DNA from 3 places in the Sporosarcina sp. SG10008 genome. Region 1 is predicted to be linked to each of the others. Evidence: riboswitches for the same ligand, from Rfam matches in the RefSeq annotation. Region 1 holds a riboswitch; each other region holds the start of a gene.
What was found. A riboswitch is a leader RNA that binds a small molecule or an ion and turns the genes downstream of it on or off. The one in region 1 is predicted to bind S-adenosylmethionine.

Region 2: it holds a riboswitch for S-adenosylmethionine, as region 1 does, so the genes downstream of both, metA (homoserine O-succinyltransferase) here and ACGLYD_RS19725 (cyclase family protein) in region 1, are expected to answer to the same signal.
Region 3: it holds a riboswitch for S-adenosylmethionine, as region 1 does, so the genes downstream of both, ACGLYD_RS22205 (MFS transporter) here and ACGLYD_RS19725 (cyclase family protein) in region 1, are expected to answer to the same signal.

What each region holds. Positions count from the first base shown of each region.
Region 1 is NZ_CP172607.1:4,194,133-4,202,269, forward strand. It holds gene ureC (urease subunit alpha) at 1-385, shown strand, start outside; gene ACGLYD_RS19695 (urease accessory protein UreE) at 487-993, shown strand; gene ACGLYD_RS19700 (urease accessory protein UreF) at 935-1,675, shown strand; gene ureG (urease accessory protein UreG) at 1,699-2,328, shown strand; gene ACGLYD_RS19710 (urease accessory protein UreD) at 2,363-3,127, shown strand; gene ACGLYD_RS19715 (hypothetical protein) at 3,175-3,567, opposite strand; gene ACGLYD_RS19720 (acyl-CoA thioesterase) at 3,671-4,147, shown strand; SAM riboswitch class I at 4,346-4,459, shown strand; gene ACGLYD_RS19725 (cyclase family protein) at 4,687-5,424, shown strand; gene ACGLYD_RS19730 (5-methyltetrahydropteroyltriglutamate--homocysteine S-methyltransferase) at 5,586-6,698, shown strand; gene ACGLYD_RS19735 (immunoglobulin-like domain-containing protein) at 6,746-7,225, opposite strand; gene ACGLYD_RS19740 (hypothetical protein) at 7,416-8,137, shown strand, end outside.
Region 2 is NZ_CP172607.1:688,260-696,396, reverse strand. It holds gene pfkB (1-phosphofructokinase) at 1-110, opposite strand, end outside; gene ACGLYD_RS03515 (DeoR/GlpR family DNA-binding transcription regulator) at 107-859, opposite strand; gene ACGLYD_RS03510 (phosphocarrier protein HPr) at 993-1,259, shown strand; gene ACGLYD_RS03505 (PepSY domain-containing protein) at 1,609-1,866, opposite strand; gene ACGLYD_RS03500 (hypothetical protein) at 2,047-2,805, opposite strand; gene metA (homoserine O-succinyltransferase) at 3,649-4,557, opposite strand; SAM riboswitch class I at 4,660-4,766, opposite strand; gene ACGLYD_RS03490 (hypothetical protein) at 4,950-5,129, shown strand; gene ACGLYD_RS03485 (SgcJ/EcaC family oxidoreductase) at 5,199-5,654, opposite strand; gene ACGLYD_RS03480 (protein phosphatase 2C domain-containing protein) at 5,681-6,478, opposite strand; gene ACGLYD_RS03475 (NUDIX hydrolase) at 6,475-7,230, opposite strand; gene ACGLYD_RS03470 (hypothetical protein) at 7,260-7,625, opposite strand; gene ACGLYD_RS03465 (SIMPL domain-containing protein) at 7,717-8,137, opposite strand, start outside.
Region 3 is NZ_CP172607.1:4,686,087-4,694,223, forward strand. It holds gene ACGLYD_RS22175 (NADPH-dependent FMN reductase) at 1-473, shown strand, start outside; gene ACGLYD_RS22180 (winged helix-turn-helix transcriptional regulator) at 535-894, opposite strand; gene ACGLYD_RS22185 (pirin family protein) at 1,179-2,021, shown strand; gene ACGLYD_RS22190 (flavin reductase family protein) at 2,120-2,617, shown strand; gene ACGLYD_RS22195 (hypothetical protein) at 2,809-3,126, opposite strand; partial or broken gene ACGLYD_RS22200 (hypothetical protein) at 3,262-3,471, opposite strand; gene ACGLYD_RS22205 (MFS transporter) at 3,594-5,051, opposite strand; SAM riboswitch class I at 5,134-5,244, opposite strand; gene ACGLYD_RS22210 (5-methyltetrahydropteroyltriglutamate--homocysteine S-methyltransferase) at 5,273-6,391, opposite strand; gene metC (cystathionine beta-lyase) at 6,438-7,622, opposite strand; gene ACGLYD_RS22220 (methionine biosynthesis PLP-dependent protein) at 7,619-8,137, opposite strand, start outside.

The DNA.
Region 1 (8,137 bases):
CGGCGTGAAAGCAGAAGTCGTTATTAAAGGCGGAATTGCTGTTTACGCAATGACTGGTGATCCAAACGCGTCTATTCCAACTCCGCAACCGATGATGGGACGCCGTATGTTTGGTTTCCACGGTCAAGCACCACAACACGCGGCAATGACGTTCCTTCCTAAAATTGCAGTAGAAGAAGGCCTACCTGAAAAACTGGGTCTTAAGAAAATGATTGGTACTGTTAAAAACTGCCGTAATATTGGTAAAGCAGACATGAAACATAACAGTGAAACACCAGAAATTGACGTCAATCCAGAAACATATGAAGTGAAAATTGACGGCGTACTTGCTACGTGTGAACCAGTAAGCGTTCTCCCGATGGCACAACGTTACTTCCTGTTTTAATTACTAATTATTATTAAGGGAAAGCTCGAAATGGTTGAAAAGATATTTTACAGCCACTTCGACCTCATCCTATTGAACATGCCGATAAAGGAGGATGCCAAATGCTTATAACTAAAGTCATTGGTAACATTGGAACGGAAGAAGAAATTGCTGGTAAACAGACAGAGTGGATTGAACTTGACTGGGAAGAATTGAGTAAACGCATTCTACGCAAAGAAACAGATCAAGGTACAGATGTCGCGTTGTCACTTGAACAACAAGAGCACCATGAGGACCACGAACATCATGACCACGACGATCATCATCATCATCATGAACACCAGCCATTACAATATGGCGATATCTTATTCGAGGATGACTCACGTCGTATTGCCGTTCGCACAAAAATGGAGCCGGTTATCGTGATTAGCCCGAAAAACATGACGGAAATGGGTAAAACGGCTTTCGAACTTGGAAACCGCCACACACCGGCATTAATCGAGGAAAACGAAGTCATCGTGCGTGCAGATCATACGTTGAATAAATTGCTAGATGAAGTGGGTGTCGCATATGAAACAACTGAAAGACGATTCAAACAACCATTCAAATACCGAGGACACTCTCACTGATCTTGCCCTTTTACGATTAATTCAAATTCATGATTCCGCGTTTCCGATTGGGTCCTTTACGCAGACGTATGGCATGGAGACGTATATTCAGGAAGATGTGATCCGGACGAAAGAGGATTTGGTCGCTTATTGTACGTCGTTTCTTTTTCAAAACCTGGTGCGTGGGGATGCAATTTTAATTCAAGAAGCGTATGCTGCGGCTCAGGAACAGGATATCGAGCGACTTCTCTATTTGGAGCAATTATGCGGGGCAATCAAACTTGCGAAGGAATCACGTGAGGCAAGTGTGAAACTTGGAAGACAGTTTATTAAAACGGTATCTCCACTCGGAACAGATGATTTCCTTGCGGACTGGAAAGCCCGTATTGATGCAAAAGAGATTAAAGGTCATTACGCCATTCTTTATGGTATTTACAGTGCTACGACAGGCGTCAGTGCGCATCATGCGGTCATGACGTATTTGTTTGCATCGCTTAACGGACTCGTCCAAAATGCGGTCCGTGCTGTGCCGTTCGGTCAAACAACTGGCGTCCAAGTAACGTATGAATTGATTGGACATGTGACGGAAGCGGCTAAATTAGTTGCTACGTTGACAGAAGCCGATATTAGTAATAACGCGTTAGGTATTGAACTTGCTTCTATGAAGCATGAGTATTTGTTCTCAAGATTATTTATTTCATGATGGATTGAAAGGAGTTTTTATAAATGAAACCAGTACGTATTGGCATAGGTGGACCAGTTGGATCGGGCAAAACATCGCTCGTCGACCAACTTACACGTGCAATGCACAAAGAATATAATGTAGCGGTCATTACGAACGATATTTACACGCGTGAAGACGCTCAATTTTTAATAAATAGCGGTGTACTTGAAGCGGATCGCATTTTAGGTGTTGAAACGGGAGGTTGCCCACATACGGCTATCCGCGAAGATGCTTCTATGAACTTCGCAGCAATTGATGAACTGAAAAGTCGTTTTGAAGACCTCGATATTATTTTCGTGGAAAGCGGCGGAGACAACTTGTCCGCTACATTTAGCCCAGAGCTTGTTGACGGCTATATTTATGTTATCGACGTTGCAGAAGGTCAGGATATTCCGAGAAAAGGCGGACCTGCTTTGACGCGTTCTGATCTTTTATTGATCAATAAAACGGATCTTGCTCCATACGTTGGCGTTGATCTTGAACTAATGGATAGCGACGCAAAAAAAATGCGTAACGGACGTCCATACATTTTTACAGATGTAAGAACACAGAAAAATGTTGACCAAGTTGTCGCTTGGATCAAGCACAATATGCTATTAGAAGGTGCGGGATCCGCTGGTTCAAATGCTTAAGCCGTCTCGCGCCATCCACCACGGAAAACTTGACTTGGAATTTGAGCCAAGAAGAGGCTACACACGGATGCCCCATGTTTTCCAACAGCCTCCATTGAAGGCGAGTCGTGAACTGTACGAAGGTAAAAACCCGACAGCGACTGTCTACATAATGGAGTCCTCTGGAGGCATGGTCGCCGGGGATCGAAATGACATTACAGTGAAGCTTGCTCCAGATAGTAGCGTAAGGTTGGTTCAGCAGTCCGCTTTAAAGATCTATCCATCGTATACCGGAGACACTTGTGTACAGACCATTAACATCGAACTCGGAGAAGGGGCACGCCTTGAATGGATGCCAGAAGTAATTATTCCGTTTGTAGATGCAAAATTCCGAGGTGACACGACACTTCGAATCGCACGCGATGCAACCATATTATGGGGTGAAATCGTTGCCCCAGGACGTGAAAAGCGTGGCGAGATATTTGATTATCAATCATTCCATACGAATTTCAAAATTTTTGTCGAGGATGAATTAATTGCTTTTGACTCTCTGCATTTCTCACCAAAAGAAACGGCACTTGGTGATATCGGTGTACTGGAAACTGCAATGTATATCGGTTCAATCTGGCTCGTATCGCCGAAAGCCGCAGATGTAGACGTCCGCGCAATACAAGAAACATTGCGGGTCGAAGAAGGTTTAAAAGCTGGTATGACAAGGCTTGAAGGAAATGCAATCCATTGCAGATGGCTTGCAGTTGATCAGTGGACCATGCAGGAAGAGATGAAGCGTGTATACGCGTTGTTGGCAGAAATAGTTTAAGAGGACACTCCAATGAGGGGTGTCCTCTTTGGGTTTGAAGTTTTACATCACTTCGATACCCTTTTTTTATTCCATTTTTTTATTAAAAAATCCATCAACCAGGTATAGAGAAACATCGAACCGACTAGGACAACAGCAATGTAAATGTATTGCAAGAAAACTGGAATGTTATACTCCTTTATGAAATCCCCTGAATAAAGCATGATGAAAACCAGCGCTATAAGAAGTACAATCATACCTATCGCATAAATAACCATAGTACTTAGAGGCGTTGTCCGAAGTGTCTTACGGATGGAATCCCTAGATTTTAAAGCTCTTATAAGTAGATATAAAAATAAAACGAGTGATAGATAGTCATTTGCTACAAACAATAAAATAAGTCCAAGTAATATAATCGACCAGGTGATTTTTTCATAGTATTTATCAATAAATTTCAGCATTAATCTTCCCCCAGTATGTGTATACTATATATACGGAATGATTGATGGAAAAGTTTCCTTTTATCACAAATTGAATATGTTCTACTACAAAGGAGTTTGTCGTATGCAAGAAAAAAGACCAATGGGCCAATCACGAACAATCCAGACGAAGCTAGTATTGCCGCCAGATACCAATCATCTGCAGACAATTTTCGGCGGAAAAGTTCTCGCGTATATAGATGAAATCGCTGATATCACGGCAATGAAACATTCAAAAACAGCGGTTGTAACTGCTTCAATCGATTCAGTCGATTTTGTATCGTCGGCGCGTGTAGGAGATGTACTTGAACTTGAGGCAATTGTCACGTCAACTGGCCGTACATCGATGGAAGTATTTGTATCGGTCCATTCAATGAACCTGCTTACAGGCGAAACAAAACTAACAACCGAATCCTTCCTAACGATGGTTGCCATGGATGAAAATAACAAGCCTACTCCTGTGCCGGGCATTTATCCGGAAACAGAGGCTGAAAAGAGTCTATTTGAAACAGGCCCCGCACGCCGTGAACATCGGAAATTGCGGAGTGAGATGAAACATTAAATAATTTGTTATGGAAAAAGCCCACGGCAAGTTATGGGTTTTTTTACATTGTGTCGCGTATCATTTCAATGCCATTTCTACTTTTCACATAAAATGTTTCATTGTAAAAACGAGTATAATCTAAATAATTCATGTTTTGTGTATTGACAATCTATTCGGAAGACTGTATTGTACTCATTAACAACTAAATACGTAACTTTCTTATCCAGAGAGGTGTAGGGACTGGCCCGATGATACCTCAGCAACAGACTTTTAAAGTACTGTGCTAATTCCAGAAGCGTAAGTGTAATGCTTACTGCTTGGAGATGAGAAGAGCAAATAGCGAATTCGCCAAAACCTCTTCTTGGAATTTAGAAGTGGTTTTTTGTTTCGTCTAGGCTCCGGGCGCCAGATGCTTGGGTCATAAGTTAAAGCTGCTCTGCGGCAAAGAACGCCGCTACGCATCTTCATCTTATGCCTGACGCATCTAAGCGGGCGCCCTTCGCTTTTGTTACTTCTGGAGACTAAAGTTACCTTCAAAAAATGAAGGGAGACTTATTGTGTCAAATGAATTAATCAATGCAATTGCTTTATTAAAAAAGAAAGAATGGGTCGATTTAACACATACTTTCGGGCCTGACTCACCCCGTTTTTCAGCATTTGATGCAGCAGAGTTTACAACATTATTTGATCACGATGATGGATTTTTCGCACAGAGCTTTAAATTTGCGGGACAGTACGGCACACATATTGATGCACCAATTCACTTCGTTCGTGATACAAGATACTTGGATGAATTGGGTTTGAAAGAATTGGTATTACCGCTGGTGGTCATCGATAAATCGAAAGAATCTGATGCAAACCATGATTTTACATTAACTGTTGAAGATATTCTGAAGTTTGAAGCTCAGCACGGGCAAATTGAGGCAGGTACATTTGTGGCATTACGCACAGATTGGGGCAAACGCTGGCCGGATAATGAGGCATTTTGCAATAAAGATGCCGATGGGAATAACCGTATACCGGGTTGGGGCCTTGCTGCTTTGAAGTTTTTATTTGATGAAAGAAAAGTAAAGGCTGTCGGTCATGAAACTTTCGATACGGATTCAGCCATTGATTTTCAAAAGAACCAAGCTCTTTTAGGCGAATATTATGTTCTTGAACAAGATACCTACCAAATTGAGCTATTAACAAACCTAGATAAAGTGCCCTCAAAAGGCGCGGTCATTTTTAACATCGTTCCGAAGCCGGAAAAAGCATCAGGATTCCCGGTACGCTCATTCGCGATCCTGCCGTAAGAAAAGAAAAAGGGCCCGCTCATTTGCGTTCCTATCGTAAGAAAACAAGAGAATCCGCTCATTCGCGTAATAGCCATAAGAAAAAAAGAGGATTTGCTCATTTGCACTCCTGACCTAATAAAACCGTAATTTACTCCTAAAACAGAAAGAAGGAATATACCATGACAAATCAATCGACAACACTAACACAAGCACCATTCAGAGCGGATCACGTTGGAAGTTTACTACGACCAGATAATTTGCATAAAGCGCGCAAAGACTTCAAAGAAGGCGTAGTTACTGCACAACAATTACGAGAAGTAGAAACAAAGGAAATTAAACGGGTTGTTGATAAGCAAATTGAAGTTGGTTTGGAACTTGTAACAGACGGTGAATTTAGACGTACGTGGTGGCATTTAGACTTCTTGGAGCATTTGAACGGAATTGAAGGATATGTGCCAGAGACTGGCTACGTATTTGATGGTATTGAAACAGAACGATATAACGTTCGAAACACAGGCAAGATTTCGTTTGACCCTAATCATCCATTCATTCAAGACTTTGTTGAGTTTAATGAAATCGTAGGCGGCCGTGCCGTTGCGAAACAAACGATTCCAAGTCCGAATCAGCTCTTTAATATCGGAATTCGTGATGAAACGATTTATCCTGACATTGAAGAATTTGCCAACGATGTTATTCAAGCATACAAGGATGCTTTGAAAGCATTTTACGAAGCTGGTGTACGCTACTTGCAGTTGGATGATGTCTATATCGCGGGGCTTTCTGCACCGAATATCCCGTTTAACGACGGAGCCTATTCAAGAGAACAACTAATCGACTTGGCACTACGCGTCATTAATGGCGTTTTGGAAGATAAACCTGAAGATCTTTTCGTAACAACACACCTATGTCGCGGAAATTACCAATCGACGTGGGCGTTTGAGGGAAGCTACGCACTGATTGCACCCACACTTCTTGCAAAAGAAAAAGTGGATGGCTTCTTCCTTGAATATGATGATGAGCGTTCAGGAGACTTTAAACCGTTGGATCATGTGCCAAATGGCGGAGCGAAGGTTGTCCTTGGTGTTGTTACTTCGAAAAATGGAGAAGTGGAAGACAAGGATGCGGTCATTGCGCGTATTCAAGAAGCCACACAATACGTGCCACTTGAACAACTATGCTTAAGTCCGCAATGCGGATTCGCTTCAACGCATCACGGCAATAAGCTAACAGAAGAGCAGCAATGGGAAAAGTTGAAATTCATTGTGGACGTGGCAAAGGAAGTTTGGGGTTAAACTGATAAACCGGAACAAGGCTCATATGCTTTGTTCCGGTTTATTCCTTATTCCACTGTAAATGGCACAGCAACGGATAATTCGTGCATGGGCTCGCCTATTGAAATAAATGTTTTCACAAGACGGTATTCACCTGGAATCAGTGTCACGCCGAGCGCGTCGACCGAAAAGGTCTGCCGTGCTTTATTGCCGGCTGACAACACGTTTCCAAAGTCTTTGAAGGACGGGTTCTTTAAGAATACGGCATCTGAATACGTAATAATATACCACTGGCCATCTTTATTTACTTCAATATGATAAAATTCGCCCAACTGGTAATCGGATGAGCTGTTATTTCGTACAAGCGTCTTAATGATGGATGGCGAACCAACGAATGAATCTTCGTCCAATACAAGTGATAAACCTTCTTCTGATGAAAACATTTCCTGGTCAGGCACGGGATCGGGCAGTGTAGAAACTGCGGGTTCTTTTCCGCAGGCGGAGAGGGGGAGTATAAGAACGATTGCAATTAACAGCAGTTTATTCATGATGGAAACACCTCCACTTCTAGCATATACCTTTAAGGGTGGATAAACCTTGATTGATATCAATAAATAGCTGTGGATAAGTTAATTCCCATGAAAATTCATTGATTGTTATCCACATGTGGGTAAAATATAATGTGTAAATGAAACTTCATCCACTTATTTTCGTATAACAGAGAAAGGGGTGGAGTCAATGAGACAGGAAATACAAGAACGACAAATGGGATTGACGATGATACGTACTGAGCGCAACCGAGTGAAAAGGCGTCTTGAGGGCACGGAGGTAAAACTTAAAGACGCAATTATACAACGTGATAACTTGCATGAAAAACTGACAAAAGAACAACAGGATGTAGTGAAGCTTGGCAAGTTTTCTTTTATGAATAAGATAAGTGAGTGGACAGGCAAGTGGGATGAAAAAATGGAGAAGGAGATTTCAGAAGCAGCGGATGCGGAGCTCCATTATAATGAAGCAGAAAAAGTAGTGACGGACTTGGAAGCGGAAGCGGTCCGATTACGTGAAGAGATTAAAAATCCAGACTTCGACTATATCGAGGAAGAGTGGGCGGATTTTCTGAAGGAGAAAGAGACTTGGATTCGATTCAATGACACAATTGCGAATGGGACGTTACAAAAAATAGCAGATGATAGAGTACGACTGCGTTCAATGCTGCGTGAAATTGACGAAGCCTGCGATGCAGGTAACAAGGCAAATCGGGCACTCGATGCGGCGCTGGAGAAGCTTGGGGCGGCAGAAGGATTGTCGGTATGGGATACATTCCTTGGCGGTGGCTTGCTAGTATCGGCTCTTAAATACTCCGAAATTAATAGCTCCGATGATCTTGTCCATCGCGCGCAACGTACCCTCCGCCATTTTGAGACGGAACTGATGGATGTCCAAAATGCCGCGACTGA
Region 2 (8,137 bases), 1.2 Mb from region 1:
CCCCCGGGATAGTAATATACATCTTTAGAACGGTTCAGTTTACCGCTCCTGAATTCGGGTAAATAGGTAGTATAATCAAGCGAGGGTGTGATTGTGCACGTATAAATCATGATTTCCCCACCTTTACTGTTGTTTTTTGCTCCAATAAGTTGATAGCTTGTTTTTCGAAATCACTTACTATCAATACGGCTTTATCGAGTGGCATAATAGTAGCAAAACTTACTTTGTTATATTTTGAATGATCCGTCACGACATATGTTTTTCTCGAGAGTGTAGAAGCAAGCCTTTTAACAGCGGCTTCTTCTGGATCTGGCGTTGTATAGCCGATTTCCAAATGGAATCCGTTGACGCCAAGAAAGCATTTGTCAAACTGATAGTCGCCAAGCGTCTGGATTGTTTGAGGTCCCACAAGGGCACGTGTGCGGGATTTTATATAGCCACCCGTCAAATAAGTCGTTATTTCGTATTCCATCAATGAATCAACATGTGTCAATCCATTCGTCACAACGGTCACTTTTTTATTCTTTAAATAAGGAATCATCTGCAAAGTGGTAGTCCCTGCATCAAGAAAAATACAATCCCCATCTTGGACAAAAGAAGCGGCATAAGTAGCAAGCTGAATCTTCTCTTGAAGGTTTTTGGATGCTTTATCCGAAATACTAAGTTCTTTTGTGATTCGCTCGCTTATTGTAGCGCCTCCATGGATACGATCCAATTTATTTAAGTCTTCGAGATCGTTCAAATCCCTGCGAATTGTTGACTCTGACGCGGATGTCGCATCGACTAACTCTTGAATTTTAACTGTCTTTTTCTCAGTCAATAAATTCAAAATCAATTCATATCGTTCATTTGTCAACATATGAACACCACCTCTAATTAGCTGTAAACTCATATTACTTGAAATCCCTTTCATAATCAATCATAATCTTCCATAGTCAGTCACCAACTTTTATAATACAGTAATTGATACTAACAATTAGGAGGAATACACATTGATAGAAAAACAATACACCATTTTAGGTACTGCTGGTTTACATGCCCGTCCAACATCCGCTCTCGTTAGTGCGGTCAGTTCTTTCAAATCGGATATTACACTGGAATACGTCGGTAAAAAAGTAAATCTGAAATCCATTTTAGGTGTTATGTCACTTGGAGTAGCTTCAGGCACTACCATTACAATTGCGGCGGATGGTGAAGATGAAGCGGATGCAATTGCAAAAGTCGATGCAATTATGGAATCCGAAGACCTTGGAAAGTAATAACAATCTCGAGTTGTGATAGTAGCAAAAGGGTTTCTAATCTGTTTCATGGACTAAATCGCAAACGCATGCCCAGCCCAAACAAGTAGGAGGGATGTAGTTCAATCCCTCCCGGTGGACCTATAGGTTAGAAGCGACAGAGGAAGGCAGCTTAGGATCACGATTTCCTTTTCAATAGTTGCATGACCCATGTCGTACAGTTCCAGGGGCTAGGCGCTGGAGTCTAGACGTAAAATCACTAAGTTACAACTTATCCACAGTACGAGATTTCATAATTTCCTAAACATCAAAAAAAGAAAAGCCGCGAATGGTATCAGTTACCATTCGTGGCTTTTCACATATAGTTTCATTAATCTAGTTTCACTCTGAGGACTGCACCTGTATTCGCATCAATTTTAACTTCATACTTATGACCTTCTGCCGTTCTTACGTCAATTTCATATACCAGCATTCCATCGTCGTAATCTAATTCCGCTTTTACGACCTGGCCTGGAACCCGCTCTAATGCAATGGCCATCGCCTGATTTATTGTAATCCTCCGGTATTGTGGGTTCTGATAATGTTCATGCCAATGTTGGTTTTGATTTTGTCGATTCCGATTCGTCACCCAATCTCCTCCAATTCGATTATCCCGTTGTCCTTAACATTCTATTCAAGGATGGCTAATATGTGCTGAATCCCTAAGCCCATAACTGAAAAGACAATTAAGCAGTTCCTAGGTATATGATTTGTACTTGAGGCTTGCTTAATTGTAATGATGTTTTCCATCATTAAATAGCCATACCTTTCAATCAACGTTCTCCTCTTTTTCTTCCTGCTTTTGGCTCAACATAAAACGTGCCGAAACTGGATCCGATCTGGTCAATAATTTGGATAGATACGAAGACGTCATGCTGTAACTACCTTCTATTTTCTCTGATAAAAAGTTGGTTCGCTCGTATAGGACTGAGCGTAGATAATCCAGTTGCCTTATCACTTTCCCTAGCAATCCTTCTTGGTTGTCCAGCCTGCTGATCACGTCTTTTTGTATATCTTCTTGTTTCAATAGTTGCTCTGACAACAACTTTTGATAATCTAATTGTTCATTCATTTTGACTACAATTTCCTCATTTGCAGAAGTCAGCATTTCTATACTATTGACAATTTCTTCATTTGACTGGCTGACCTCATTCACTTTCCCGATGAATTCTCGATTCATTATTCGCTCATGTATCAACGTACGTTGTAACATTTCGTTTTTAGTTTCTACTTTTTTTAAAGACTTCATAACATCTTTTCCAAACTTTTCATGTCGGAAATCACTTTCCTTGATTTCATTCAAACGATTATGGATTGATTTCAATTGATTGGATTGTGTGTTTTTCTGTTGCTTTAGTAAGGTTTCCATGATATTGAACTGTTCACCAACCGAATGAGACGCTTCCCTATGTTCCTTCATCCATTCCGCTATCGGATCTATTTTATAGTGTTCTTGGTTCCTCCCTAAAACGTCTGCATTATTTTTAAAAACATCCGGGTGCCCATTTTTGTTAATAAACAACCCCATCTCACTTACCCCCTCGTCGTATTAGCTTATGCAATTCACGACAAAAGGGTCATTGAGTCACGTCTGATGATTAACCACTTTCTTTAAAAAAGCACCTATACGCCAGGAATCTAGAGTTTTTTGCAAAATAGTAAGCAGTCATTTTCTGGTTTGGTTAATTGCAGACCTGTTGATTAACCAAAACTAACCAGTGAATAACATAATTACCTTCCGGGCGCTACTTGTATAGTTGCATTTTTGGATTGCTTCGGATTGAATGACTTCTATATCAATAAGCGGGATGTCTGGATGCAAAAGTACTTGTAGTGCTTATGCTTTTTTTGATAAAAGAATAGCTGACATCCAAGTCGGAGAAAAGCCGCCAAAGATGCAATTTTGGCGGCTGAAGCTTTCTATATGGTTTTTTCTTTTTTTAGTAAAGAAGTGGCACTTGCTATAAGGTATCACATGATTAGATGTATAATCTTTGCTAAAAGTAAGAAAGGATCGCATTGTACATCGTCCAAGAGTGCCCGAAATTGCATCTTCGGGCACTTACACCCTTCATAGAATGTCATCTATTCTATTCTTCCAAAACAACTGCATTTTCCACTTGAATAGTGTAGGAACGCGACAGGCAACTATTCGCAATAGTATTACTAAAAAGAGTGTGGCTAGAAGTGACGGAGTCACTTCTAGCCACACTCGGACCCCTCAGTAAATCTGTCATGAATAGTTAGTCGAAAGCGGGCCGAAAATAATGCAGTGAAAATGAAGGTCATCAAGCCCTACTCACCAGTGTTTTATGCAAATAAATGGTTAATCTACAGACGTGGTTTAATTGATACATTTGTCATTAACTAGTTATTCCCATTCATAAGGTGTTTCTTGATACACATAATAATTTAGCCAGTTGGAGAAGAGTAGATGCGTATGGGAACGCCATGTATTCAACGGCTCTTTGCTTGGATCATCATTCGGAAAATAATTTTCCGGGATATCAATACCAACTCCTTTTTGCAAATCACGTGCATATTCCTCCGCCAACGTATCCGCATCGTATTCCAAATGACCTGTGATCATAATATGTTTGTTATCTTTAGAAATGACGATGAATGCCCCTGCTTCCTCTGATTTGGCAAGCAAGTGTAGACGGGGATCATTTTTTATTTCCTCTGTTGAAACGGATGTATAACGTGAATGTGGCGCTTTAAATTCGTCATTAAAGCCACGTGCAAGGTTAATCGTTGGGTCGGATAGTCGATGCGTAAAAACGCCTGAGCATTTTTTCGGCAATTCAAATTTCCGGATTCCATAATGATGATAGAGTGCTGCTTGGGCACCCCAACAAATATGTAAAACAGAGGTTACATTTTCTTTTGACCATTCCATAATCTCCGTTATTTCTTTCCAGTAATTAACGTCTTCAAATTCTAAATGCTCAATCGGGGCACCCGTAATAATCAGTCCATCGAAACGACGATGTTTCACATGTTCAAATGTTGTATAAAATGCGTTTAAATGCGTTTTACTAACGTTTTTAGAATCATGAGTTGCTGTGTTCAAAAATGTAACATTTACTTGTAGTGGTGTATTCCCTAATAGACGTAGCAGTTGCAACTCTGTTCTTTCTTTTTCAGGCATTAAGTTTAAAATGGCGATGTTCATAGGACGTATATCTTGGGACGTTGCGCGTTCTTCATCCATCACAAATATTTTTTCCTTCTTCAATAGTTCTCCTGCTGGTAATTGTTTCGGTACATTAATCGGCATGTGTCGTCTCTCCCTTTTCACTTTGGTTTGAATCAAATGATTCAATATAAAAAACCCTCTTTTCTATAAGACAAGAAAAGAGGGTTTAATTTGGGCACTCTGTTCTTATCTCTCAAGAAAAAATCTTGTTGGAGGTAGCACCTTCCTGACTAAGTCAGAGGTTGCTGAAGCTTCACAGGGCCATATCCCTCAGCTTCTCTTGATAAGAATATTCAATTATTTACTATTATACTATTAAAACTACTATTGTAAACCGTCTTTTTTGACGATAATAATCAAAACAAACATTTTTATTTTAATTTCCACATTAATTCAGCATGAAAACTGCTGAATAATATTTCTTTAGAAAGCCATATTAACGTGGCACTGAAAAAATGAAAGGAGTTGTTACTATGGGAAGAGATGACAATAAAACTGGCGGAAATAATGCACGGTCTTTACCACAAACGCCGAAAAACCAAAAAATAAAACCGGGCGACATGAATGAAGAAATAGCCCGCGAGTTTGCTGAACTCCGTTCCCTGAAACCAAAACGCGAACGAATGAACTCAAATGAAAAGAAGAGAAAATGATTACCTTTGTCATGAACAGTAACTAAAACACTCCCCGCACTGGTATTATCTTGGTGCGGGGCACTTTTTTCAGCCTACATCAGATACTCGCTTCAATTCTTTGGTCATCCGCTCGACCAAGTCAGATCTTCCGTGAAATTGGGCCGGTGTATTTTGGAAAAGTTTTATTTTCCATCCATCCTTTTCTTTTACTGCAATCAGTGTTTGATGAGCATTCAAATTTGGGTCAAGTTCTGTTCCGCCCGGAGGTATCATCCCGACGATTGCACGCAACATCGCAACTTCAGCACTCAGAAAGTACACATCTTTAACGACATTGATAAATGGAGGTGTTGGATGATCTGCAAATATCGGTTCTAAATGTGCAAAAATAGTATTTCGCCCAATTTCTTGACTTCCGTCAAATCCAATCAATTCGCCTTGCTCTGTAAATTGATCAGCCATGCTCTTAGCATCGCGATTATTCCATGCAAGAATTAAGTTATAATAAAGGGTTTTGATTTCAATTAATTCAGATGCTTCCATATCTAATTCCTCCCGTCATTTTTCCTTCATCCGAGATAATCGCTCGGGATGCTACCTTCCTTTTCTACTTCCACATTCCATGCGATAATTGTCGTACTGTCTCGTACATTTTGTCTTTCGATTTCCATCAATAACTGCGAAATCCCTTTATCAAGTTCTTTTTCATTCAGCACGGCAACGAGATCTGACGGATCCAAAAAAGGTTCCCCCGGGCATTCCACTAAACCATCAGTCGTCAAAAAAATAAGATTGTTCCCTTTTCTCATTTCCCTTGTCCCTGACGTGTAGCATGGTACTGCTTGCTCAAACGTATTCACTTGACCAATCCATTCAAAGAATTGCCTTTGGTTAAGTTGAAACTGATTTAGGGCAATTAATTCCGAATGGAACAGATATACTAAACAATCTCCAACCGAAAACCACCAAACGTAATTAGCTTTCCTGACAACGATAAGACAAGCCGTTTCTCCCATGGCACATCTGCATTCATTCAAAAATTGTTCAGATTGAAAAATTTCAAGTAACTTCATTTCCAAACGTTTAAATCGTGGAGGACCTTTCATATCTAAAATCTCTACCAATTTTTCTTTATGCTGCCCGAGTGTTTGTACAACAAGTTCCGCACTTTCAGCACTTTTATGTGCATCCAAAATAGCCGCTAATTCCCAATCCTCATTTTGCCAAATAACGCAGCCATCTTCATTCTTGGTTTGTCCCGCTGAAGAATTACCTCCAAATCTACCAACCGCTACACGATTAATCCATCGTACATCTCGTTCATCGACAAAGTCCTTTTCACTTCCAACCCAAGTAAGATTATTCATGAGCGCTCAATCAATCTATACGGTCTCACTTCATAACTTTCATAAACAATCGTATCGCTATTTCGAGCATCATCCACACTAGATGCAAATTGCGGGCGTTTTATCCAGTCTCCTACTTGCTCTTTATCAAAGTCAACAAATTGTACGTCAATCGTTTCAGGAGGTTGTGCAGCTGGTACGCCTGACATCGCTCTTCCACGAAAAACCATACAGATGACGCCTAACGTGATATCTTGATAAACTCCTGTCATATCACCAATTTCTGCGTGGATACCTGTTTCTTCTAGTACTTCCCGTTTAACCGCCTCTTTCAAGGTTTCACCAAGCTCAAGTCGCCCACCCGGCATTTCATATGTATCATTTCGGTGATTGTTCCGTACAAGTAATACATGTCCTTCCTCATTGACAATGTAGCCATTTACAACAATAATTTGTCTAGATTGTCCATAATTCCCCGTCGAAGTGAAAAAGTCTTCATTTGATGAAATAAATAATGGAGCTAATGATTTCCGATAATTTTGCGCTTCAGCATGCATTTCCGATGCCCGAATGCTAGCGTCCACTGTCTCATAATGAGCCCTATTATCGTATGCCCACATTGCCATTATCTCCGTCCGTTCTTCATTGACCCACCGTCCAACCAGCTGCGCTCCATGCGTCAGCTGATTCGGAAGCAAATAGGTGTGGAAAAAGTGGGTAAACGTTTCGTACATCGCTGGTTCAACCTTGTACGTTTTTCTGCGATACAACATTCAATTATTCCCCCCGTACAAATTAATTTTCAGCGAGCCCTTTTTAATAACCAAAATAGGCCAAGTGTAAAAACAGCAACTAGTGTTAAAGTAAATTTGAGGTCAATGATTGGTTTGAACTTCACCTTCTCCGCATCTATCTCGTAAACACCCAAAGGTCTGACGGAGATATGTCCCCCGCCCCCTTCTCCTTGGGCACCTAAAGAGTTTCCTGTTTCACTAGAATAGCCGCCTCCCCCGCCAACAATATAATTAATCTTTGCTACCGGAAGGACTTTTTTGTTTTCAAAATTAATCGGTTCACCATAAATCAACGATGCGTCTTGTTGCCGTGAAAACTTGTCAAATATCCGCGCAATAGGTGATAGGTAATTAGAAGATTTTTTAATTCCCATGTTTTCCCCACTCCCTTAATTTTTAGTTGTGATTCGGTTAGCTGTCGTTTTTTCAACGTAAAATAGTATCCATCTATTTTACGCTGATATTTCAATACCGAAATTGCACTTTAACCGTGGCGTTAATCGAAATCTGCCCCTGTTCAATCGGTGTGGAGCTAGTCATTTCTCTCGCAGCAAATGTTCGATATGCGATGGGTTCTGCTCTTAATTCTTCAACAATTTTAATTGGATGTGGATCAAGTTGCAGTTGCATTGTCTCAGCAATTGTTTGCGCCTTGGCTAATGCGTTTTTAAGTGCAAGGCTCAATGCTTTTTGATAGTCCAATTGTTCATTTTCAACCTTGAACTGGATATTTGATACCCTGTTTGCCCCGTTTTGGACCGCCACGTCTATTATATTTCCAACTTGATCAATATCTGTAATTTTTACTGTAATCGCATTCGTAACTTCATATCCTCTAAATACTTGTTCGCCTTCGATATAGTTGTATTGGGGAACTATAGTGTAC
Region 3 (8,137 bases), 490 kb from region 1:
AATTAGACATTACACCTGTCTTTATCAATGATCTTGATATGTTTTCAATTGATATAGAAAGCAACCCATCTGCAAACGTAGTTGATTTTAAAAATAATGTAAAAGATTCAGATGCTGTATTATTTGCAGTTCCTGAATATAACTTCTCTATTCCAGGCGCAATGAAAAATGCAATCGACTGGTTATCACGTGGTGGAGATTTCACACTTAAAAACAAACCTGGCTTCATCGTAGGATCATCTATGGGAGCATTCGGAAGTATCCGTGCGCAACTCCACTTAAGAGAAATTCTGTCAAATCCGGCGTTAGCTCCTATCTTACTGCCAGGTAACGAAGTATACATCGGTTCAGTTCATGAGAAAATGAACGAAGCTGGTGAACTTACTGATAAAGCTACAATCGATTTCTTGGATTCAGTAGTATTTAACTTTATTGAGTTCTATAACAAAACAAATGCTACAGTTAAAGCTTAAGTAATCTACTGATCATCAAAAACAGACACTCTCTGGAGAGTGTCTGTTTTTGATTTATCCATTATAGTGCGTCGCTGGTATTCTGGCTATTTCTTTTCTTTTCAATATGTGTGGCATGTCCGGTACCCCATTCGTGCATAATTGCTAAGACGGGCTGTAAGCTTTTTCCGTACTCCGAAATAGAATATTCAACTTTCGGGGGAACCTGCGGATAGATGACTCGGTTAATAATATCTTCATCTTCCAATTCCCTTAATTGTTTGGTTAACATTTTTTGAGTAATGTCGGGCATCAATCTTTTTAATTCACTAAATCTTTGAGTACCTTCAGTAATTAAATGCAGTAAAATAATTGGTTTCCATTTACCTACCAAGATCCCTAAAGCTTCGTCAACTTTACATAGTTCAGGCTTTATCTCCATAATAACCTCCATAGGTATCTTTTTGTATACTATAGCACTTTATAGTGCGTACTTCACATTCGGGTAGATTTATTCCATAATAACATATATAGTGATCCATTACTATTCGGTAAAATTTAGCTATATATACTGAACAAATGAACACCTTACTAAACTTAGCGAAAGAGCCTTACAAGGGGCAGCCGAAGCCTGTCTTAGGACGGGGCACCCCTTAGCACAGTAGCGAATACAATGGAATCTTTTAATTCAACATATACATCCAAAAACAGAAGGAGGAATTTAATATGAATAATAAATCGGTCTTTTCAAGGGGAATCAGAAGTGTAAGGGATGTCGTTTATCAGGAACACTCGCCAACTCATAAAGTAGGATTGGTCATTGAACCGGGAAACTGGGAAGAAGTCGATCCATTTCTATTGATGGCTGAAGACTTTTTTGGGCGTGGAACATTTGGCATGCATCCGCACCGTGGTATTGAAACAGTTACGTACGTCATTGATGGGACGCTAGAACACTTTGACAATAAGACTGGGGGAGGGGAACTACACCCTGGAGACGTTCAATGGATGACAGCGGGTAAAGGGATCATTCATACAGAGGATCCGGCTGTTGGGGAAACGGTTCAATCCTTGCAACTGTGGGTCAATCTTCCAAGTGATAAAAAAATGACGGAACCGCGTTACCAGAACATGCGTGCACAAGATATGTCAGTCCGTCATGAAGATGGCGCTACGATACGTGTCTTTTCCGGTTCATCGGAAGGTGTTACGGCTGATACGAAAAATCACGTGCCTGTTACGATGGTTGAATTGATCATTGAACCCGGTACCACTGTTACACAGGACCTTCCCGGCAGTTACAATGGATTTCTGTATATAATAGAAGGAATAGGGACATTTGGCATTGAAAGCGTGGAGGGGAAGAAGGGGCAGGTTCTCTGGTTGGAACGTGGAACAGATGAAGAACAAACTGAGGTGAAGATTCACGCAGAAGAGAAACTGCATATCATGTTATATGCAGGTAAGCCTGTCGGAGAAAAAGTAGTAGCTCGCGGCCCGTTTGTGATGAATTCAGAAGAAGAGATTATGCAGGCCTATAAAGATTACAGAGAAGGAAGATTCGAGTGAACATGTACCAGTGAATTTAGTGCGGAATCACAAAGTATGAAATATTCTAATAGATTTGATATGATTTTAAGTGAAATAAGAAAATGGGAGTTGCTGATATGGGAAGTAAGATAGAGCAGGTAGCGAGTTTTAAAGAAGCAATGGGGAATTATCCGACGGGAGTCACTGTCGTTACAGCATTTGATGCAGATAAAAAACCGATGGGGTTAACGGTCAATTCATTTGCATCGGTATCATTAGAGCCTTTACTAATTTTATGGTCCATTGATAAAAGAGTATCCACTTATAGTGACTTTCTAGATGCTGAAAAATTTTCGGTGAATATTTTGGCAGCAGATCAAAGTGAGTTATGTACGTTATTCTCGAGCAGGGTTGCTGATCGATTTAGTCAATGTGATTGGAAAGAATCGGATTTAAACCTACCAGTACTTTCAAATTCGCTTGCGGTTTTACAATGTAAGACGGTGCAACAAATTGAAGCTGGAGATCATACGATATTAATAGGCGAAGTATTAGATATTCAGAATGAAAGTAAAGAACCACTTCTGTATCACCGTAGAACTATAGGTGCAATTCCAGAAGAATTTTATGGCTGACAGTGTCTATACAATCTTCAGTGTAGAAAGGCGTGTCATCAGTTTAATCTACTGATGACACGCCTTTTTTTCTTGAAAAAGAGGCTCTGTTAAAGTTTAATGTTGATATAGGGGGAAACTTCCAATTATCCAGAAGTTCTAATTCGTAGTACAGCCTTCTTATACTAAGGTACCCATTTATGGAAAAAATGTTAGGAATAAATTTCTTCTTTTTTGCTATAAATTTCATAAGCAAAATAGCCAACTAATAAACCTATCCCAGGTCCCCAAGCAATTGCAGATAGTAAGGGAATTAGGGAAAATATGTTTAAAAGTACAGCAATAGCGAATCCAATCATCATTCCGAATGGTATTAAACTATCTAATAAATTTTGAGCACTTTTTGACTTTTTCTTACCAAGCGTGCCTTTCTTATACTTATGTTTCATTCTTAGAATTACAAATACTGCAATTCCACCCACTATTACAATGGGTAGTAAAATACGCACAAATTCCAAAGTTGAGCCCATATTATAATCCCTCCTTTCTTTTGCTTTTGAATTGATTCAATTTTAACATAGTTTATTCCATTAAATGGTCCGTTAGTTGAATAAGAACTACTTTTTATAGTGCGAATCCTATATATGTTGACATAAAGAATCCACTCAACAACGCACGGCTACCCCTATGAGGCGCCTTCGCTGGAGATTATATAGAACCATTAGTTCAACATATATAGGTGCATCATAGGTTTCTGTATTTTGTGTTAGATTTCCTCTGATAATCAAGTCATTCAAAGTGACTTCATTTCTCTGATATTGGCTACTTTCTAATACTTGAAACCAAGTGAGATAGTTGTTCAAATATTTAGTTGCAGCTCACCTGGAATAGTGTCTAGCCCCACGAGCCATTGCCGCAGAACATCGCGATCTTAGCCTGCCTACTTCCTTTGATTGAATTATGCCTGTTGCATCTCAAAGGGCATCTTGCGCTTTTCTCAAGCCAAGGATACAACATTCTTGCGGACCGCCTTACTGGAGATGGCTAGCACTAGAACTAGGCCCGCCGCCATTAATGCACCATCGAGTAGAAGTGGCAAGCCCCAGCTGCCGGTGTTATCTCGAATCACCCCGGAGACGACAGGTGAGAGAACTGCTCCGATTTCTCCAATCAAATTGAGCATTCCAAACATGGATCCTCTGCTTTTTTCGGGCGTCAAATCGGAAGCCAGAGCATGTGCCACCGGTTGCAATGCAAAAAAGAATAATCCGGAGACAAACAAAATGATAGACATAACGATGGGATTGTTATTGCCCATCATGACATAGACTGCAAATATAAAAATGGTTACCGTCAGTACAGCGGTTAGCACAGCAAGGACGTTACGTCGCCCATTTGGACGATTGGCCACTATGTCAGAAATTTTGCCGCCAAGAGGAAAACCAATGATTCCAGCCAAACCATTAAACGATGCAATCAAAGCGGCAGCCATTAATGCACCGCCACCGAAATCTTTGACGATAGAGACGGACCAAAATCCGTAAAACCATAGATGCCACATGATAGGGATAAAGAACAAGTACAATAAGAAGAGATTCTTATTCGCTATTAACGGTTTTATTTCAGACTTCTTCGTTGTGTATAAATAAAGTATTAAGAGCGGACAAAGTGCAACAAGAATGACCGCAATCGCGATAGAGGACAGACCTAGTTTGACGGAAAAGTAATAGATGCCCATCACTATGACAAGAAAAACGGCTGAGTACATGGACATGTACAATAGGCCTTTGCCAAACTGTGCTTTAATACCAGGTGAAGTTAAATCTACAGAAGCACTTGAATCGTTTTTGGGCTTCATATATTTAAATAGTAGGAGTGCAATAATGAGTGTAATTGTTCCGGTCACGAAAAAAGGAAAGCGCCAAGCCCCTTCACCCATAAATGGTTCTGCGACTGTAATAAGATAAGGGACGCCAAGTGTGCCCGCTGTCAGACCAACAGATAATCCGGTAAGCGCCACACCCATTCCTAATCCAACTTTTTCAGGAGGTGTATGATAGGCAATATAAGAGCGGTCATTCGAATAAAAAACGCCTTCGCCTAGCCCGAGTAGGACTCGGAAAAGAATAAATGCAACAAGGCCTCCCACCAAACCCGTTAATAAAGTGGCGATTCCAGCCCAAACAATACTTAAAATGATAATAGCACGATAGCCAAACCTGTCCCCAAAGTAGCCACCAGGAAATTGCATTAACATAAAACCGGCAAAAAATAAACTACCAATCAATCCGCCAATTCCATGGGGGTTTGCCACGTCTGCAAAAAAAGAAACTTCATTTTCAATCATATATGTAATGATCGGCCCAGTTGCAACCCGGTCAACGTAAGAAACAAACCAACCTAAAAATAACAAGCCCCAAATCGTATGATATCTTTGCAAACCTTCCTTTTTCATTTCTCACACTTCCAATTCTATTGTTAATAAAACAAAATGCCCCTCCACTGTGTTAGTAGAGAGGCATTCGAGAGAAAATACCCTCTCATTTTCCAAAGCATAGTGCTTTGCAGGAATTAGCACCTTATCAACATGATTGTTGAATGGTTGCCGGGTTTCATAGGGCCAGCCCCTCCACCGCTCTTCATAAGAGTTTTATTAGCCTATTTAATTTGTAAAGGTTACTGCCAAACGTCTTGCGCGATAGTTACAACATGACGAACTTTTTCCCATTGTTGTTCTTCAGTTAACTGATTACCTTCTTCTGTTGATGCGAAGCCACATTGTGGGCTTAAGCATAGTTGATCTAAAGGAACATACTTTGAGGCCTCTGCTATTCTTGCTTTAAGCTGTTCAGGGGCCTCTAATTCGCCGAATTTAGAGGTGATCAAGCCTAATACGACGAAAAGGTCAGGGCGATTGACATGGCGCAACGGTTCAAAACTGCCGGAGCGTTCGTCGTCAAACTCAAGGAAAAGACCGTCAACATCTAATCCGCCGAAAATTGTTTCGGATACATCCTCGTAGCCACCACTAGAAAAATAGGTCGATTTGAAGTTGCCGCGGCAAATATGCATCGTCACGAGCAAGTCGGCAGGCCTTTTCGCGATGGATTCATTGATGGCACGTGCCGATAGTTGTACAAGTTTGTCAGGATTTTGCCCCTTCGCTTTCAATGTTTCCCTTCCTTCTTCCGATAAGAAGGAAGCCCAAGACGTGTCATCGATTTGAAGATAACGACATCCCTCATCGTACAGTGCTTGAATTACGTCTTGATAGGCTGTAACCAAGTCATCAAATAACTCTTCGTCATTTGCATAGATGCCTTCTTCGAATGTCGCTCTGTGAATCAGCATATTCGGGCTTGGAATCGTGAATTTTGCGACTGCATCACCTGCGATACTTTTCAGGAACTTGAAGTGTTCAATCATGTAATGGTCGCTAAACCCAATTTTTCCTGTCACTCTAATGCCGTGTGCTTTCGTTACAACACCATTGAATTGGAGTCCTTTATCTGTTTCGAAAAACTCAACGCCGTCAAAGCCAGAAAGGAAGTCAAAATGCCACCATTTACGGCGGAATTCTCCGTCCGTCACAGAATTAAGTCCAGCTTCTTTTTGCTTTTCGACGAGCTTTGTAATTTCTTCGTCTTCGATTGTGCGTAATTCCTTGGCAGTGATATCACCGGTTTCTCTTTGCAAACGCGCCTGCTTTAGGCGTTCTGGTCTTAAAAAGCTCCCGACGTGATCTGCTTTAAATGGTGCTTTCGTCAAAGTTTGTTCGGCTATAGGTTTTGTCAATTTAAATTCCTTCTTTCCAATATAATAATGTTTTCTTTAATGGTACTTAATTAGGTATGGCAACTTTTTCACTTGTTTTAATCAAGGCTTGATCAAAATCGGCAATCAAGTCATCGACATGCTCGAGTCCAACAGAAAAACGTAGCAGACCATCGGTAATACCACGTTTCTCCCGTTGTTCTTTAGGCATGGCGGCATGGGACATCGTTGCAGGATAGGAGAGAATTGATTCAACTCCGCCTAGACTTACTGCGAAAACGGGTATCCGAACGTTTTCAACAAAGGCCTTTGCTGCATCTCTGTTTGGCAAACGGAAAGATAAGACAGCGCCTGGACTTGTCGATTGTTTCGAGTGGATTGCGTGTCCTGGATGACTTGCTAACCCTGGATAAAACACCTCATCTACTAACGGGTGGTCGTTCAAGTACGAGGCTATTTTACTCGCCGATTCGGATGACTGTGTTAAACGGGCACCTAGCGTTTTAATTCCTTGAATTAACGCGTAAGAATCTTGTGCGCCTAGAATAGAGCCGAAAGAGTTTTGAATGAATGCCAATCGATTGCCAAGTTCTTCACCCTTTGTAACCGCTAGCCCAGCAATGATATCGCTATGCCCCGATAAAAACTTGGTAGCACTATGAACAACGATATCAACTCCAAGATCTAGTGGACGCTGGTAAAGTGGCGACATGAATGTGTTGTCGAGAAACGTCAGACAGTCATTCAATTTTGCAAGTTCAACAATCGCTTTAATATCTGTAATGCCCAAACGCGGGTTGGATGGTGTTTCAATATAGATTACTTTTGTATTTGGACGGATTGCACGTGCGGTTTCATCTACATTCGCTAGATCTACAAATGTATGGTCGATACCGAATTTCGGTAATACCTCGGTTACGAATCGGTATGTGCCGCCGTAGACATCTTGGGTAACTACGATATGGTCACCCGAAGAAAGGAGCATAAATGTAGCCGAGATGGCAGCCATTCCGGAAGCAAAGGCCAATCCGCGCGAACCGCCTTCTAGTGAGGCAATTGTTTTTTCCAACGCATCCCTCGTTGGATTGCCCGAACGGCTATAATCATACGGCCCGAATGCATCGAAGCTTTCCTGATGGAACGTTGAAGATAAGTAGATAGGAACGTTGACAGCACCTGTTTTTTGTTCGTAATCTCCGCGGGTCGAAGCATGGATAATAGTCGTTTCCAACCGTTCTTTATTCAAACTCATCGTTGTAGCACCCCGCTATTCAAAGTTGCAAACACTTGCTTCAAATCTGCGATCAAATCGTCAGCCTCCTCGACTCCGACAGAGAAACGTAAAAGTCGGTCGCAGACGCCACGTCGTATTCGTTCTTCACGAGGAATATCGGCATGGGTTTGCGTTGCTGGATAAGTAATGAAACTTTCCACTCCGCCTAGACTTTCCGCAAATGTAATGAGCTGCAGATTTTCAAGGAATGGCCCGACCGATTCACTATCGTTCAGCCGAAATGATAGCATTCCACCTTTTCCTGGATAGAGAACGTCCGTAACAAGTGGTTCATCTTTCAAATAATTGACGATTATTTTCGCGTTTTCATCATGCTGTTTCATTCTTAAATGCAGTGTTTTCAGCCCTCTGATGATTAGCCAAGAATCGGAAGGGGAGAGGACTGCGCCGATAGCATTATGGTTGGCGGCAAGTTGTTCGCAAATTTTTTCACCTTTTGCAACGACAAGTCCCGCGAGGACATCGTTATGTCC